DNA from 2 places in the Synechococcus sp. LTW-G genome. Region 1 is predicted to be linked to the other one. Evidence: riboswitches for the same ligand, from Rfam matches in the RefSeq annotation. Region 1 holds a riboswitch; the other holds the start of a gene.

The links. Region 1 has a riboswitch for cobalamin ahead of ACXIQ9_RS01115 (HupE/UreJ family protein). Riboswitches for the same ligand answer to the same signal wherever they lie in the genome.
Region 2: another riboswitch for cobalamin. It lies ahead of ACXIQ9_RS03460 (HupE/UreJ family protein); the one in region 1 lies ahead of ACXIQ9_RS01115 (HupE/UreJ family protein).

Annotation. Positions count from the first base shown of each region.
Region 1 covers NZ_JBTKYW010000001.1:192,126-199,963, forward strand. The annotation lists gene ACXIQ9_RS01080 (hypothetical protein) at 1-118, opposite strand, end outside; gene ACXIQ9_RS01085 (peroxiredoxin) at 272-862, shown strand; gene ACXIQ9_RS01090 (S66 peptidase family protein) at 913-1,878, opposite strand; gene purQ (phosphoribosylformylglycinamidine synthase subunit PurQ) at 1,875-2,528, opposite strand; gene purS (phosphoribosylformylglycinamidine synthase subunit PurS) at 2,532-2,801, opposite strand; gene ACXIQ9_RS01105 (hypothetical protein) at 2,894-3,226, shown strand; gene cobW (cobalamin biosynthesis protein CobW) at 3,223-4,299, opposite strand; gene ACXIQ9_RS01115 (HupE/UreJ family protein) at 4,302-4,892, opposite strand; cobalamin riboswitch at 4,918-5,065, opposite strand; gene ACXIQ9_RS01120 (pentapeptide repeat-containing protein) at 5,071-5,607, opposite strand; gene upp (uracil phosphoribosyltransferase) at 5,663-6,334, shown strand; gene ACXIQ9_RS01130 (hypothetical protein) at 6,360-6,656, shown strand; gene ilvD (dihydroxy-acid dehydratase) at 6,699-7,838, shown strand, end outside.
Region 2 covers NZ_JBTKYW010000001.1:611,136-618,973, reverse strand. The annotation lists gene ACXIQ9_RS03495 (tetratricopeptide repeat protein) at 1-658, opposite strand, end outside; gene ACXIQ9_RS03490 (hypothetical protein) at 726-1,373, shown strand; gene ACXIQ9_RS03485 (hypothetical protein) at 1,380-2,018, shown strand; gene larC (nickel pincer cofactor biosynthesis protein LarC) at 2,018-3,217, shown strand; gene ACXIQ9_RS03475 (lysylphosphatidylglycerol synthase domain-containing protein) at 3,214-4,152, shown strand; gene ACXIQ9_RS03470 (Fur family transcriptional regulator) at 4,174-4,647, shown strand; gene ACXIQ9_RS03465 (hypothetical protein) at 4,648-4,788, opposite strand; gene ACXIQ9_RS03460 (HupE/UreJ family protein) at 4,854-5,429, opposite strand; cobalamin riboswitch at 5,459-5,597, opposite strand; gene ACXIQ9_RS03455 (CobW family GTP-binding protein) at 5,601-6,752, opposite strand; gene ACXIQ9_RS03450 (hypothetical protein) at 6,813-7,325, opposite strand; gene ACXIQ9_RS03445 (metal ABC transporter substrate-binding protein) at 7,484-7,838, shown strand, end outside.

The sequences.
Region 1 (7,838 bases):
GGGTCGTGGACAGTGGCCGCTGGATCGGTTGGTCCTTCAACTCCCCGCGGAGCTGGTTCAGTAGCCGAAAATGGCCGGTGGTGTTGTATTTCCGCAGCAGCGACGGATCCCAAGCCATTAGCGCTGGTCTGTAAGACCCTCAGCCTATTGGGCAGCGCGGGTGCAGGAGAAGCGTGATAAATTGTTGCGGTGACAACTGGAAGTCGATCCGGGTTCGGGTTAACCGAAACGTTGGGTCTAATCCCTGTCTCCACCAATCATTTCACGGATTATGTCGAGGCTCGTCGGTCTTCAGGCTCCTGACTTCACCGCCACTGCAGTGGTCGATCAGGAATTCAAGGAGGTGACCCTCTCCTCATACCGCGGCAAGTACGTGGTGCTGTTCTTCTACCCCCTGGATTTCACCTTCGTCTGCCCGACGGAGATCACGGCCTTCTCCGATCGCTACAGCGAGTTCTCCAGCCGTAACTGTGAAGTCCTGGGCGTCTCCGTTGACAGCCAGTTCTCTCACCTCGCCTGGGTGCAGACCGACCGTAAGAACGGTGGTCTCGGCGACATCGCCTATCCCCTGGTCGCTGACCTGAAGAAGGACATCGCCCGTTCCTACGAGGTGCTCGATGAGGAAGCCGGTGTGGCCCTGCGCGGTCTGTTCATCATCGATCCCGATGGTGTGATCATGCAGAGCACCATCAACAACCTGCCCGTCGGCCGCAGTGTTGATGAGACCCTGCGACTGCTCCAGGCCTTCCAGCACATCCGCAACCACCCCGACGAGGTCTGCCCCGCCAACTGGACCCCTGGCGAGAAGACCATGAACCCCGATCCCGTGAAGAGCAAGGAGTTCTTCGCTGCTGTGAACTGATCCCCAGTTCCCATCGATCTACGGGGGCCGAGAGGCCCCCTTTTTTATGTTCAATCAGGGGCTGCCAGGCTCAGTTTTCCTGTCGCACCGTCCAACTGCGCTGGAACGCCGAGGGGCAGTGCCATGTTGGGCCGCCCGTGGCCGACTGGTAGCTGATACACCAGCGGGATACCCAAGTTTCCGAGCCGCTCCTCGAGGATCTCCTCCATAGAGAAGTCCCCTGGCAAGACATCGTCCTCAGCCCAGCTGAAGCGCCCTAGGCCAATCCCGCTCACACCATCGAGCAACCCTGAGCTGCGCCACTGCGTGAGCTGCCGATCGACGCGATAGGGAGCTTCACCGATGTCCTCCAGCACCAAGATTTTGTCCCGCAGGGCGGGCAGCCAAGGCGTACCGATCAAGCTCGTGGCGATGGTGAGGTTGCTCACCACCAGTGCTCCGCGGGCGATGCCTGGCCGTAGACGCCGGCCCTGAAGGGATGCCACAGGCCTCCCCTTGAGCAGAGAAGACAGGCGTTCCCACTGAACGTCCGATCCGCCAAACCAGCCATGCACCCCACCGCAACTGCCTGCGGCGAGTTGGGCGAGGAGCACCGCTGAGCAATCTGAAAACCCAACACACCAGCGTGGGGTGGACGGGATGGACCAGCCCTGCTCGAGTACGCGTGCACTGCCCCAGCCCGCCCCGACCAAGAACAGCGCATCAATGGAGGGATCGAGCCAGGCCTGCCGCAGGGAGGAGGCGCGCTGCTCATCCGTGCCGGAGAACCACCGCCACTGGCCCCAGAGCTCAGGCGGAGTGAGAAGCCGCCAACCCTCCTGCCGGCAGCGCCGCTGCAGGAGCTCCAACATCGGATCCTCTCGCTCAAGCCAGGTGCCTGGTGCGAGCGCTGCAATCCGTGCTCCCGGCTTCAACGGTGCCGGGCCGCGCTGCGTCGCTGCTCGGGAGCGGGCAGCCAGGGGAACCGCTGCCGCTAGTGCCCCAAGGAGCAGCTCACGGCGGCGCCAGGGTTTCATCCCAACAGGCTGGCCAACAGACGGCGTCCATCGACCCCACCGGTCGCTGGGTCACAGGCCCGTTCGGGGTGGGGCATCAGGCCGAGCACATTGCCCTGGGCATTGGTCAGGCCAGCCACGTCGGCGACAGAGCCGTTGGGATTGCGGCAGTAGCGCAACACCACCTGGCCTTGGTCCTCAAGGGCCTTGAGATCATCGGGAGCGGCCTGGTAGCGCCCCTCTCCATGGGCGATAGGGAAATTCACCACCTCGCCGCTGCTGTAGCCCTGAAGCCAGCTGCAGTGACCCGGCTCAACGCGAAGATCCGTGGGCTCGCAGATGAAGTGGAGTTTCTGGTTACGGGTCAGGGCGCCTGGCAAGAGGCCCATCTCGGTCAGCACCTGGAAGCCATTGCAGATTCCGAGCACGCGACCGCCGCGCTTCGCGAAGGCCGCGACTTCCTCCAGCACAGGGGCGAAGCGCGCAATCGCTCCGCAGCGCAGGTAGTCGCCGTAGCTGAATCCGCCTGGAATCACCACGGCATCAAGACCACTCAGATCGCGCTCCTCATGCCAGAGAAAGCGGGTTTCGATGCCCAAACAGCCCTGGGCTGCCCACTGGACATCCCGGTCACAGTTTGAGCCGGGAAAAACAACGACACCAAGGGTCATGGCTCAGGCTCCAGCGCTGGAGTCGTCCTTGAGCTCGAGGGTCCAGTCCTCGATCACGGGATTGGCCAACAACCGGTCACTCAACAGCTCCAACTGCTGACGGGCGGTCTGGGCGTCAGGAGCCTCAAGCTCCACCTCCACGGCCTTACCGATCCGCAATTTGCCGATTCCATCGACACCCAGGCGTGAGGCAGCGGCTCGGGTGGCTTCACCAGCGGGATCGAGCACGGAGGGCCTCAGGGAGACCAACACACGGGCAGAGAAGACGGGCACCTGAGCTCTAGGTGGGGTTTGTTAAATCTTGGCAGGCCGGCTGACGCTGGACCGGGCTGTGGTCAGGTTGGAGGGGGTCCTAAGGGGTCGCCGTGGATCGCCTACCGCTGCTGACTGGGCTGCTGACAGCCTGGGCACTCCTCACCGCCCAGGTCGCCAGAGGGGAGGAACCCTTTTCCCTTCCGCTCGAATGCCAGCTCGAATCGGCCCGCTGGCAGCCCTGCACGTTGACCGTTGAACGGCTCGGGGAGCACTGGTGGCTCCAGGTCGGTGGGCGCCGACTGGACTTTCACCACGATGGACGGGGACAGATCGAACTTCAGGAGGCGGCAAGAGAGCCCCGGCTTGTTCAGCCCCACTGGAGATCTGAGCAGGCTCTCTGCTGGGGGGGCATCTGCGCCAAAGGAGCCTTGCCGATGGACTAGCCCAGACCGGCGATCAACTGATCCTTCAGGGCTGAACCGTTGAGCGACAGGCCCAGGGCGACAAGCTCCAGACCGTCGTCGTTGGGGCGCTCCAGCCGCGAACCGCTGTCAAACCAACACTCCAGACGCGGGCCAACCGCCTGAATCTGCAGCGGGTGGGTTTTACCAGGCAGCCAAGCCCGTCCCTTGAGACGCAGCAGGCCTTGGTCTGTAATACAAGCCGGCAACAGGGCTTCGAGCTGGGCTTTGCTGGTCACTCCCTGCCACTGGAAGGCGAGCGATTCCATCGCCACGTGGGTGTGGTCGTGGTGATCGTGGTCGTGGTCGTGGTCGTGGTCGTGGTCGTGGTCGTGGTGATGATCGTCGTCGTGTTCGGGGCGATCGAGTCCCATCAGCAGAGCCGCTGGGACGTCGCCGCGGGCCATGGGCAGAACAGACACGCCGCTGCGGACCTGGTCGCTCAAGCGGCGGCGGAGACGGTCGACGGCCTCCTCGCTTAAACAATCCGCCCGGCTCATCAGCACGAGATCGGCGGCTTCGAGCTGATCGTCGAAGAGCGCGTTGATGTCACTGAGGTGATCCACGCTTGGATCGGCCTGTCGTTGGGCCTCGAGGGCACTGGGATCGGCAACGACACTTCCGCCGCTCAATGCCTCACCGTCGACAACGGTCACCACGCCCGTCACACGGGTCTTGGTGCGAATCTCGGGCCAGCGGAAGGCCTGCACCAGGGGCACGGGCAGGGCGAGGCCACTGGTTTCGACGACGATTCCATCGAGTTGGTCAGCGCGCTGCAGCAACTGCTGCATGACCGGCAGAAACTCGTCCTGGACGGTGCAGCAGAGGCAACCGTTGGCCAGCTCAACGACCCGTCCGTCGAGCTCATCCTCAGGGCAAAAGCCGCAGCTGCGAATCAAATCGCCATCGATCCCCACCTCACCAAACTCGTTCACCAGAACGGCAAGCCGCAGGCCACTGGAGACCAGCAGCTGACGCAACAGTGTCGATTTACCAGCGCCAAGAAACCCGGTCACCACCGTGACCGGGAGGCGTGATGCGGGTGCCACAGTCATGGTCAGGCGACGAGCGCGGTCCAGGTGAAGGCGGCGCCGATGCCGACCATCACACCGGCGAGGAGCTGTTTCTGGCTCAGCGGGAGCCCCTGGCTGAAGCGACGCAGGCCAACGAGGGAGAGGGTCAACAGAGCGCCTTGGCTGAGCAACAAACCCAGCAGGTAGAAGGCAATGGGGGTGGACTCCCAGCCAATCACCGAGGCGCTGAGCACATAACCGTGCAGAGCGAAGGCGGGAATCAAGCTGAGGGCAGGAAGACGGCCCACGATCACGAGGCCCTCGACCACCAGGGAGAGGGAGACCAGTGCCTCGGCACCAGGCAGACCGGGCAACCAAAGACCCAGTGCCGTGGCGCTGAGGCCCACCAGCAGCAACGCCATGGTCCAACGCATGGAGCGTTGAAAGCCGACCAGGGCCAGGGCAATCAGAAAGAGCAGATGGTCAGGCCCCAGCAGCGGGTGGGCCAGACCACTGATCAATCCACTCAGCGGTGAGGGAACCAGCGCCATGGACTCCATCGGGTGATGGGCCAGAGCTGGCGCGGCAGAGAGGGAAGCCAGCAGGAGCGCAGGGGCCCCGAAACGCTTGAACATCAATAGGACTGGTCCGCGCCAGGTGATTTATGGGAATGAACCGGCGGGCGTTCTGACTGGAGCCCTGGGGATAGGACTCTTCACAGCTGCGGGACAGCGCCGGAATTACACCGGACTTTCCCCGTTTCCTCCTCGGGCTGATCCCCCGAAGAACCGGAGCACTGAGCCTAAGCGCTGATTAACGACAGGCCAGGCTTTCGCGGGTATCGACACCCGTACGTGGATTGACGCCGCTGGCCCGGGCACAAAGGGCCTTCTGCTGCGGCAGGTCCAGAACCGCGTCGGTGAAGTCCGTGCCTTCGATGACCGCGCCGGTGAACTTGCTGTTCATCAGCATCGCGTTGCGAAAGACCGCACCGCTGAGGTCAGCGTTGTCAAAGCGGGTGGCGAAGGCCACGGCATCCTCGAGATCAGCCGCCGAGAGGTTGGCGTTTTGCAGATTGGCGGTGTTGAACACGGCCCCGCGCAGGTCGGTCTCACTGAGGTCAAACCCCTCCATGGAGGCTTTTAGAAACTCCTGCTGCTGAAGGTTTCGGCCGTGCATGTCCGGTTGCAGGTCCTGAGCGCTGCGCTGACCACGGAGTTCGGGGGCGGTAATCGCCAAGGCCGGGGAGGCCGCTGGAAGAACAGAGGCCAGCAGCAGAACAACGCCGAGGGCGAGGGTGCTCAGTGAGCGGGCCACGAGCAACTGAACGAGCGCAACGAGGTTCCGCACTGCAGCTTTAACTTGGGCGCTCAAGTTATTGCAGGCGGATACCGGAGCGCGACCGATGAGCAAGACCCTTCGGGTGGTGGTCCCTCCCCATCCCCTCATTGGCCATTGGCTGACCGTGTTGCGGGATCGAGAGACCCCTCAGCCCCTCTTTGCAACAGCGATGGTCGAACTGGGTCGATGGTTGACCTATGAGGCCATTCGGGACTGGATCCCTTACCAGCGGGTGCAGGTGCAGACACCACTGGCCCAGACGGAAGGGACCATCGTTGACGGTTCGATTCCGGTACTGGCTGTGCCCATCCTCCGAGCAGGATTGGGGCTATGGGACGGAGCCAAGTCGGTGATCCCTAGCGCTGCCGTCGCCCACATGGGCCTGCAACGGGATGAGGCCAGCGGTCGCTGCCGGTGTTACTTCAACGGACTTCCGGAGACCATCCCCGCCAATGCAGGGGTGCTGGTCTTTGAACCCATGGTGGCCACTGCTGGAACGCTCCTGAACGTGCTCGAACAGCTGGAGACCAAGGGGGTGACTGGCCAACGGGTGCGGGTGATCTCCACACTTGCCGCCAGTCCCGGGTTGAAAACCCTCGGTGAGCGCTACAGCGATCTGACCATCTACACCGGCTGTATCGACGCCGAGTTGGACGATCAGCAGCGCATCATTCCTGGCTTAGGTGACGCTGGCGACCGTCTGTATGGCAGGCCGCAGTCAGGCTTCGTAGGCTGAGGCAACTTCAAAGCAGGTCCACGCGATGTCCAACCGAGACGGCGGTTCAGGTTCTCTGAGCACCCTCTTGGTTGGTGCTGTGATCGGTGCCGCTGGCTTTGCCTGGTGGCTCTACTCCGAGGCTGAGCGGCGCCAGCAAAACACCCGGCAACAGCGAAGCCTGCGCCTAAGTCGGCTGGCCGATCACGACGATCAGGCCTTTGACCCCAACAGCGACCGCCCGGTGGTCCGGGAGGTTGAACTTCAGGACAAGGTTCAAGAGCTCAACCAAGCGATCGAAGACGTTCGCAGGCAGCTCGAGGGGCTGAGCCCCCAGAGCTGAAAGGGCTCCTCGGTAGGTTGCTGGGAAGACAACCCCGCAGCCATGCTTCGCTCCGCCGCGATCACCCAGGGCATTCAGCGCTCCCCCAACCGCGCCATGTTGCGGGCTGTCGGTTTTGGAGACGCTGACTTCAACAAACCGATCATCGGCATCGCCAACGGCTACAGCACGATCACGCCCTGCAACCTGGGCCTCAACGATCTGGCCCGCCGGGCTGAGGATGCGGCTCACGCGGCGGGTGCCATGCCCCAGATGTTCGGGACCATCACCGTGAGTGATGGCATCTCGATGGGCACCGAAGGGATGAAGTATTCCCTGGTGAGCCGCGAGGTGATCGCGGATTCAATCGAGACAGCCGTGAACGGTCAGAGCATGGATGCGCTGCTCGCCATCGGCGGCTGCGACAAAAACATGCCTGGGGCCATGCTGGCCATGGCGCGGATGAATATCCCCTCGATCTTTGTCTACGGCGGCACGATCAAGCCCGGCAAGCTCGGCGCCTGTGACCTCACCGTTGTGAGTGCCTTTGAGGCGGTGGGTCAGTTCAGCGGTGGACGGATCGACGAGCAGGAGCTCACGGCCATTGAGAAGAACGCCTGCCCTGGCGCCGGCAGTTGCGGCGGCATGTTCACCGCCAACACGATGAGTGCGGCCTTCGAAACCATGGGCCTGAGCCTGCCCTACAGCTCCACCATGGCTGCCGAAGATCCTGAAAAAGCCGATAGCGCTGCCCGCAGCGCGGAGGTGCTGGCTGAAGCGATCAAGGCCAACATCCTTCCCCGCGATCTGATGACCCGCGAGGCCTTTGAAAACGCCATCAGCGTGATCATGGCCGTCGGCGGCTCCACCAACTCCGTGCTCCACCTCCTGGCCGTGGCCCGCACCGCTGGCGTTGATCTCTCGATCGATGACTTCGAGACCATCCGCCAACGGGTGCCCGTGATCTGCGACCTCAAGCCCAGCGGCCGGTACGTCACCGTGGATCTCCACCAGGCCGGTGGCATCCCCCAGGTGATGAAGCTGCTGCTGGATGCCGGTCTGCTCCACGGCGATTGCAAAACGATCGAGGGCAAAACCCTCAAGCAGGTGCTCGCCGATGTTCCCGCGGTGCCCCCAGCCGGCCAAGACGTGATCCGGCCGCTGAGCAATCCGCTCTACGCCAAGGGACACCTGGCAATCCTC
Region 2 (7,838 bases), 420 kb from region 1:
GCTTCACCAATGCGATGGCCAAGAGCGGCCTGGGGTCCCGCGGGAAGTCCTTGGCCAGCTGTCCATAGAGGGCCAGGGCGTCGGCGGTTTTCCCTTGGCGCTGGCGCAGGTCACCCAGCAGTAGGCCAAGACCCAGCTTTTGTGGCTGGGGGGTGGGTTTACTGCTGGCCTCCAGCAGGGTCTTGAGCTGGGCCTCGGCTTCGGCGCCGCGCCCCTGCTCCAGTTGGATCAGGGTGAGCAGTTGCAGCGCTTCAATCCGATCGGGCTTGAGATTGAGGATCTGGCGTAACTCCCGCTCAGCCCCGGGGCGGTCGTTGTTGTCTCGGCGGAGCTCCGCCAGCAGCAGACGAAGCTGCCAGTTCTGAGGCTGCTGATCGGCCAGGCGCTCCAGTACGAGGCTGGCCTCCTGGGATTGACCTTGCTGAATCAACAGATCGATGAGCCGCTGCTGATCCGCGTTGCTGGCGGATCCGTCGCCGAGGCGGGCTTGCAGCAGGGCAATTTGGCGCTCATTGCTGCCCTCGGGGCTGCCCTGGGCTTTGAGGGCTTGGTGCTGACCCAGCAGCCAGCCGCCGGTGAGTGACACCGTCACCAGCCCCGATGCCACCAGGGCGATGAGCACGCCATCGCGCTGGTTGGTGCGGCCGCGTGCCGGCATCGAGGAACCTGCAAGTGGGCCTCAGTCTGGGCCCTTTTTGCAAGCTCGGTACATTGTCCAGCGGGCGATGGATTTCACGAGCGCCCAGAGGGTTTCAGCCACGATGCGTCAACACCCCATTTCCCCGGTCACAGAACCGATGCAGTACCGCGCCATCGGCGTGGTGCGGGGGACTTACGTGCCGGCTGATGCAGATCAGCTCACCCGTGGAGTGATCCAGACCGAGGACGGCTCAGAGATTGATGCCGTTGTCCTTGGACGCGTGCTGACGCTGATGCGTCGTCACTTGGACCTGAGCAAGCCCCACCTCTGGGTGGCCTATCCCCGTTTCCGCGATCCTGATCAGCTCCATCTCCAGCTGGTGGGGGTCTGGGAACCCAGCACCCTCTCCCCCGAGGAGAGTGCCGATGAGGGGGATGACCTGCCCGAAGGCGATGGTTATTTCTCGGTGCGCGGCGAGCTGATCTACACCCGTCCAGAGGACGGTGATCTGGTCGTCAAGATTCGTCAGCAGCCCAGGCCTGACGGTCGCCGCCCGACCCCGTTCAAGCTTCAGCTGAAGGGCCAGGTGGATCCCGCCCATCTGCGCCACTTCGTTTCATTGGATCTGCGCCGCGAGGGTCAAACCCTGCAGGTTGAGAACCACGAAGTCATTGCTCCTGTGCCCCAACGGGCCGGCCGCGGTCGCGGCGGTCCCCGCGGTGCTCGCCGCTAGGTGCGTCTGGCCAGCTCCGATCAGGGATCAACGGCGGCGTTGCGGGCCGGTGTTGCTGTGGCGGGGATCAGTGTTGTCTCGGTTGTGGGCCCTGTACTGGGCCTCTCCCCCTGGCTGATTGCCGGAGCGGCCGGTGGGGCACTGACGGCCCTGACGCTGGATGCAGCTCGCTTCGGTGGCCTCGGCGGACATCTGCTGGCGGAGGCCCTGCCCTTTGGTTTGGGTCGCGCCCGGCTGCGGCGCATTGCGGTGCATGAGGCCGGACACCTGCTGCTGGCCGCAGAGAACCAGTTGCCGGTGAAGCAGGTTCTGGTGGGCAGCCGCGCCTGTTTGCGCCATGGTTTGCGCGTGAACGGCAGCACCGAATTGGAACCTCCCGCCCAGGTGAAGATGCCGCTGGAGGATCTGCGGCGTTGGAGCCGGGTGCTTCTGGCGGGGATGGTGGCGGAGGTGGTCGAGTACGGCGGCTCCCGCGGCGGCGCCGATGACCGGGCTCTGCTGGGACGGCTCTGGGGCCTCTCCGGACACGATGTGATGACGGCGCAAAACGAGCAGCGTCGTGCCCGCCGCGAGGTGCAGCAGTGGCTGGAGCAGCACCGCGAGCAGCTTCAGGCCAGCGCGGAGCAGCTTCTGCAGGAGGCCTGATGGGATCCCTGGCGGTGGTGGATTGCCCGACGGGATTGGCCGGGAACATGCTCCTGGCGGCCCTGTTCGACTGCGGACTGCCTGAGGAGGTGGTCCACCAACCCCTGGCGGCCTTGGGTTTGGCTGGGCTCTATCGCCTGCAGCTAGAGGAGCGCCGCAGCGCAGGACTGCGTGGCTTGCATCTGGAGGTGGAGCTGCTGGAGCGGCAGCCCCCCCATCGCCACTGGGCGAGCCTCAAAGAGCAGATTCAGGCAGCCGATTGGCCGCCGGCACTCCGTGAGTCGGTGTTGAGGGCCTTTGGGGTGCTGGCGGAGGCGGAAGGCGCTGTCCATGGCCACCCGCCCGAGCAGGTGCATTTCCATGAGGTGGGGGCCCTGGATGCCCTGGTGGATGTGGTCGGCGTCTGCGCTGGCTTGCAGCACTTCGGGGTTGAGCGCCTGATCTGCAGTCCTCCACCCGCTGGCCATGGCCAGGTCAAGAGTGCCCACGGCCTGCTGCCGGTGCCGGTGCCCGCGGTGCTGGAGCTGGCCACGCGCCATGGGGTTCCGCTCGCCACGAGTGCGGGTTTTCCTGCAGCGGAATTGACGACGCCGACGGGATTGGCCCTGATGGTGGCCTGGGCAGAGTGCTTCGCGCCGGCGCCGTCCCTGCGTCCGAGCCGGCTGGGGATCGGGTTGGGCACGCGCGAGTTGGATCGCCCGAATCAGTTGCGCCTGCTCCTGGCTGAGGCGGATGTCCCCGCTAGCAGCGCGCCCGAGTTGCAGACCGTTGTGCAGCAGCAGGCCCAGATCGACGATGCCACCCCGGAGGATGTGGCCTTCCTCCAGGAGGCCCTGCGGGAGGCCGGGGCGTTGGAGGTCTTTGCCCAGCCGGTCGTGATGAAGAAGGGACGCGCGGGCAGCTTGATCACAGCTTTGGCCTGGCCGGAGCAGGCGGAGGCCCTGCGGGCGATCTGGTGGCGCTATGGCAGCAGCCTGGGGGTGCGTGAGCAGCAGCAGCAGCGCTGGGCCCTGCCTCGGCAGATCGAGCAGCGGCAGACGCCCTGGGGGCCCGTGCGCTTCAAGCGCTCCATCCGCCCCGATGGCAGCGTGCTCTGCAAGCCGGAACTGGAGGACTTGATTCCCTTGGCGCAGCAGCGGCAGCTGCCCCTGGATCAGCTGCGCGCAGAGTTGCTCCGCTGGTTGGAGGAGCAGCCGTGATCCAGCGGCTGAGGGGGCTCTCTCTGCCTGGGGGCGCCCGGCTTTGGGTGAGTGCAGCGAGCTTTGCATTTGTTCTGACGGCCGTGGTCTCCCACGGCAGCCAGCTCTTGCAGCTCAGCCTGGATCGTCAGTCCTGGCTCTGGCTCGCCTTGGGCCTCGGGCTGAGTGCCTTGAGCCTGGTGGTCAATGGCTTGGCGTGGGGAGTGGTGCTGCGCTGGTTCGGTGCGGCACCGCGCTGGACGCCTGTGCTGCTGCTCTTCCTCGAGTCGAATCTGCGCAAGTACCTGCCCGGTGGGGTGTGGCACCTGGTCACGCGAGTTCGGGCCCTGCGCGCTGGTGGACCCTGCCGCCAACCCCTGAGTGGTCGGCAGGCCCTGGGGACCGTCCTGCTGGATCCGCTCTTGATGGCAGCGGCGGCCTTGGCCCTGGTGGCCCTGGGGGGAGGGCTCGGGCTGTTGGGTCTGCTGCCTTTGCTAGCCCTGGTGCCGCGTTGGTTAAACCCTCTGCTGGAGCGTCTGGAGCGCCGCCGCGCCCAAGCCCTTGAGGTTGATCCCGCTGGCCTGACCCCAGGGAGCCTGCGCTTGCCGGGCTATCCCTGGCTGCCCCTGCTGGCGGAGTTGGTCTTTGTTCTCTGCCGCTTCGGAGGCTTCGCCTGCTGCGTTCAAGCCTTTGACCTGAGCGTTCAACTGAGCTGGTGGGGCTGGTTGTCCGGGTTCGCCCTGGCCTGGACGGCTGGACTGGTGGTGCCTGCTGCCCCTGGGGGGCTGGGGGTGTTTGAGGCGGTGTTGGTGCTGCGCCTGGCGGTGTCGGTTCCCGAGGCTCCCCTGCTGGCGGTGGCCCTGAGCTACAGGCTCGTGGTCTCCCTGGCGGATTGTCTGATGGCCGCCGCTGCCCGCCGGGACCTGGCGGCGCTTCGCAACAGTGGGTATTGTTGAGAAGTGCCCTGAGAGAGCGTCTTGCCCGCTGGTCCCGTCTCCCCGGTGCAGGCCGATGCCTTACGCAGCTCGCTGCATGACCGCGGCCAGCGTCTGACGCCCCAGCGGCAACGGGTCTTGGCCCTGTTTGAGCGCCTGGGCGAGGGGAGTCATCTCAGTGCCGAGGAGGTGCATCAGCGCCTGCTGAAGGCGGACGAGCGAGTCTCCCTGGCCACGGTGTATCGCACCTTGCGGCTACTGAGCTCGATGGAGCTGCTCTGCGAATTGGAGCTGCCAGAAGGGGGCCGGCGCTTTGAGCTGGCCAGTGATGAGGCGCACCGGGACCACCACCACTTGGTCTGTGCCCGCTGCGGACACACCGAGGAGTTTGAAAGTGAAGCGGTGCTCCAGGCCGGCGGTGAAGCCGCGGCTCTACACGGCTTTCAGCTGCTCAACTGCGTCCTGAACGTGCGGGCGCTTTGTCCCGCTTGTTCCCAGCAGGAGGACGAGGTTTGATCAGCGGCGGTTGACCCGGACCGGCACGAGCGACGGTTGCATCAAACCGCCGCCGCCGCTGTCATCGTCCGAGTCGGTGGCGAGCCAGAAAATCAGACCGACGAGCCCCAGAACCGTTGTGAGTGCAGTGAACTCGGCCATCCGGGGGATGCGGTTCGACACACCATAACGGCGTTTTTCGCTTCTGCTGTCGCGGATGCTGCAGCTCAGAGGGGTGCAATCGCCAGCAGGCCGCCGGCCAGAACCAGTAGCCCGGCCCCGAGGCTGGCCAGCTTGCGGTCAAACCGCTGGCTCAGCCAGGCGCTGCCGCCCACCACCGCAGCGGAGCTCAGCAGGGCGCCAATCCACCAGAAGGAGCTGCCACTGGACTCCAGGCCATGGAGCATGGCGTGCAGGGCGACGGCCCCGCCAACGGCGAGGGCCAGAATCGAACGACCGCAGTGACCGCGCAGCACCAGAACAAGCACGGCAGCAACAGCCGAGATCGCTAGTGCTGCCAGCACTTCAGCCCCGGGCAGTTGCCCGCCAAAGCTGCCCACGATCGAACCCAGAAGCGCGCCAGCAACGGCAGTGGTCAGCAACGGGCGCCCGGCCTGGGCAACACAGAGACCGACGGTCACCAGCATCAGCAGGTGATCCAGTCCGAGCAGGGGGTGCAGGGCGCCACCCATGACGCCATGGTCTGCGCTGCCATGGGCACCGGCCGGGAGCATGGAGAGCAGGCTCAGTCCCAGTCCAGCTGCCGTGCTGGTCAGCAGCGATCGGGTCAGTTTCGAGTTCATGGCAGATCCGGTCCGCGCCGGTGCTGAGGTTGGGGGGGGTGAGGGCGGCGAGCGTTCTGACTGAGGAGCGGGCGCTCCCATCACAGCTGCGGGACAGTGCCGGAATCACACCGGACTTTCCTCGTTGCCTTCCTGGGCTGGGTCCAGGAAACCGCTGCTCGGATTATCGCTTCAGGAGAAGCCCTTGCCGGCATCTTTGGCGACGCAGGCCTGAAGTTGCTTGCGGATCTTGGCGTGGTCGAGGTTTTTGCCGATCACGACCAATTGGTTTTTGCGGTCGCTGGGCTGGCTCCACTCGCTGTCGTCGATGGAGAAACGCTTGCCGGCCAGGTGGAAGACGTGGCGCTTGCTGCTCTCGTTGAACCAGAGGATTCCCTTGGCCCGGAAGACCCCCGCAGGCAGCTGGTTGTCGAGGAAGTTCTGAAACTTCCGCAGGGAAAAGGGACCCTCGGCATTGAAGGAGAGGGACGTGAATCCCTCGATGGCGAGGTGATCCGCGTGGGAATGGTCGTGGGAGTGCCCGTGGTCGTGGCTGTGATCGTGTGCATGACCGTGGTCGTGCTCGCAGTGCCCGTGGTCGTGATCGCAGTTGCTGTGGTCGTGGTGGTCGTGGGAATGATCGTGGTCGTGCTCATGGATGCAGTGACCGTGGTCGTGGTCGCAGTCGTCGTGGTTTTGCTGCGCAGCCACCTTGTCGCTTTCGAAGAGGCCCACGCTGAGCAGCAGCGGCAGATTGACCTCCCCTTTGACCGAGCGCAGGATCCGCGCATCGGTTTTGATCTCCCGCAGCTTGTCTTCCACCGCAGTGAGGCGCTCCTCGCTCACGAGGTCGCACTTGTTCAGCAGAAGGATGTCCCCGTAGACCACCTGGGCCCGGGCCACCTCCCCATCGAGGATCTCGTCGCTGAAGTTCTCAGCATCGACCAGGGTGATGATCGAGTCGAGCCGGGTCTGATCCCTTAGATCGCTGCCGAGGAAGGTCATGGCCACCGGCAGCGGGTCAGCAAGTCCAGTGGTCTCCACCACCAGATAGTCGACCGGATCTGGGCGATCGAGGATCCGGTAGACGGCGTCCAGCAGCTCCCCATTGATGGAGCAGCAGATGCAGCCATTGCTGAGTTCGACCATGTCCTCGCCGGTGGCGATGATCAGGTCGTTGTCGATGCCGATCTCTCCAAACTCGTTGACCAGCACAGCGGTTTTGACGCCCTGCTGGTTGCTGAGGATGTGGTTGAGCAGCGTGGTTTTTCCTGCGCCAAGGAAGCCCGTGAGGATGGTCACGGGAAGCCCGCTAGGGGCCTGTTCCATCAGGCTGCTGCTCATGGTGAAGGCGCTTGCTGCGGCTGGGATCGGTCCCCTCAGTCTGGGACGTGGCCTGCAGCTTTAGACGCTGCTCAAGCCACAGGCCTTCAGATAGGTCTGGTCGATGGTTTGGCTTTCGGCTGAGCTGGTGAGGTCCTTGTAGGTCTTGGCCGCGGCTTTGGCTCCCGCGCCATCGCCATCGGAGAGGGCATCGAGCATCGCGTTAATCACGCCGAGTTCCTGTTGCTCGAGCTTGAGGTAGGCCGCTTGGGCGCTTTTGCAGGGGCCATCCTTGAGATCGGCCTGAATGCTCTGCAGAGCGTCGGTGTAGCTCGTGGCGGTCGCCCGGGTCTGTTTGATCAGGGCCTCATGGTCGTGGTCATCTTCAGGATCAAAGCGATCGGGAGACAGCTCGATCGCGGCCAGGAGATGGCCTTCCAGGGCGGTGATGGCTCCCTCGTTGTAGGCATAGACCTCTTTTTGTGGGCCGCTCATTGCCGTTGGGTCTGCGCTGGGCGATTGGCAGGCGGCGAGGGCGAGTAGGCCGCTGGCGAGTGCCGCGGCATGGACGGCTGAGCGACGTGGGAAGGACATCGGCTCTCGAGAGGGTTGGGAGTTGGTTTCAGGCTGATCAGGAATGGCCAACACGGCAACGGGCCAACCCTTAACCTGAGATTGAGAACCGTTATCGTTTCCGGAGCTGCGGGGTGGGTTTGGCGCGTTCTTTGGCGCTTGCGGCTGTTGCAAGTGGATTGACGCTCGTTGCTCCGCAGGCCAGTGCTGCACAGGCCTCCCCCTCGGTTGTTGCAGCGAACGGCATTCTTTGCGACCTCGTTGGTGTGCTGGCGGGATCGAGTGCTTCTGTCGCCTGCCTGGTGCCCGCTGGAGCCGATCCACACGACTACCGCCTGAACGCCAGGGACCGAGCAGCGATTCAGTCGGCCTCTCTGGTCTTCTTGAACGGCTATCGGTTAAGTCCTGCCCTCGAGCGTGTCGGGAAGCTCAAGCGCACGGTCAAGGTGGCCGAACGGGCGGTCCCCTTGAGTCCATCGCGTGATCCGCATGTCTGGCACAACCCGCTCCAGGCGGTGGCGATGACGAGGGTGG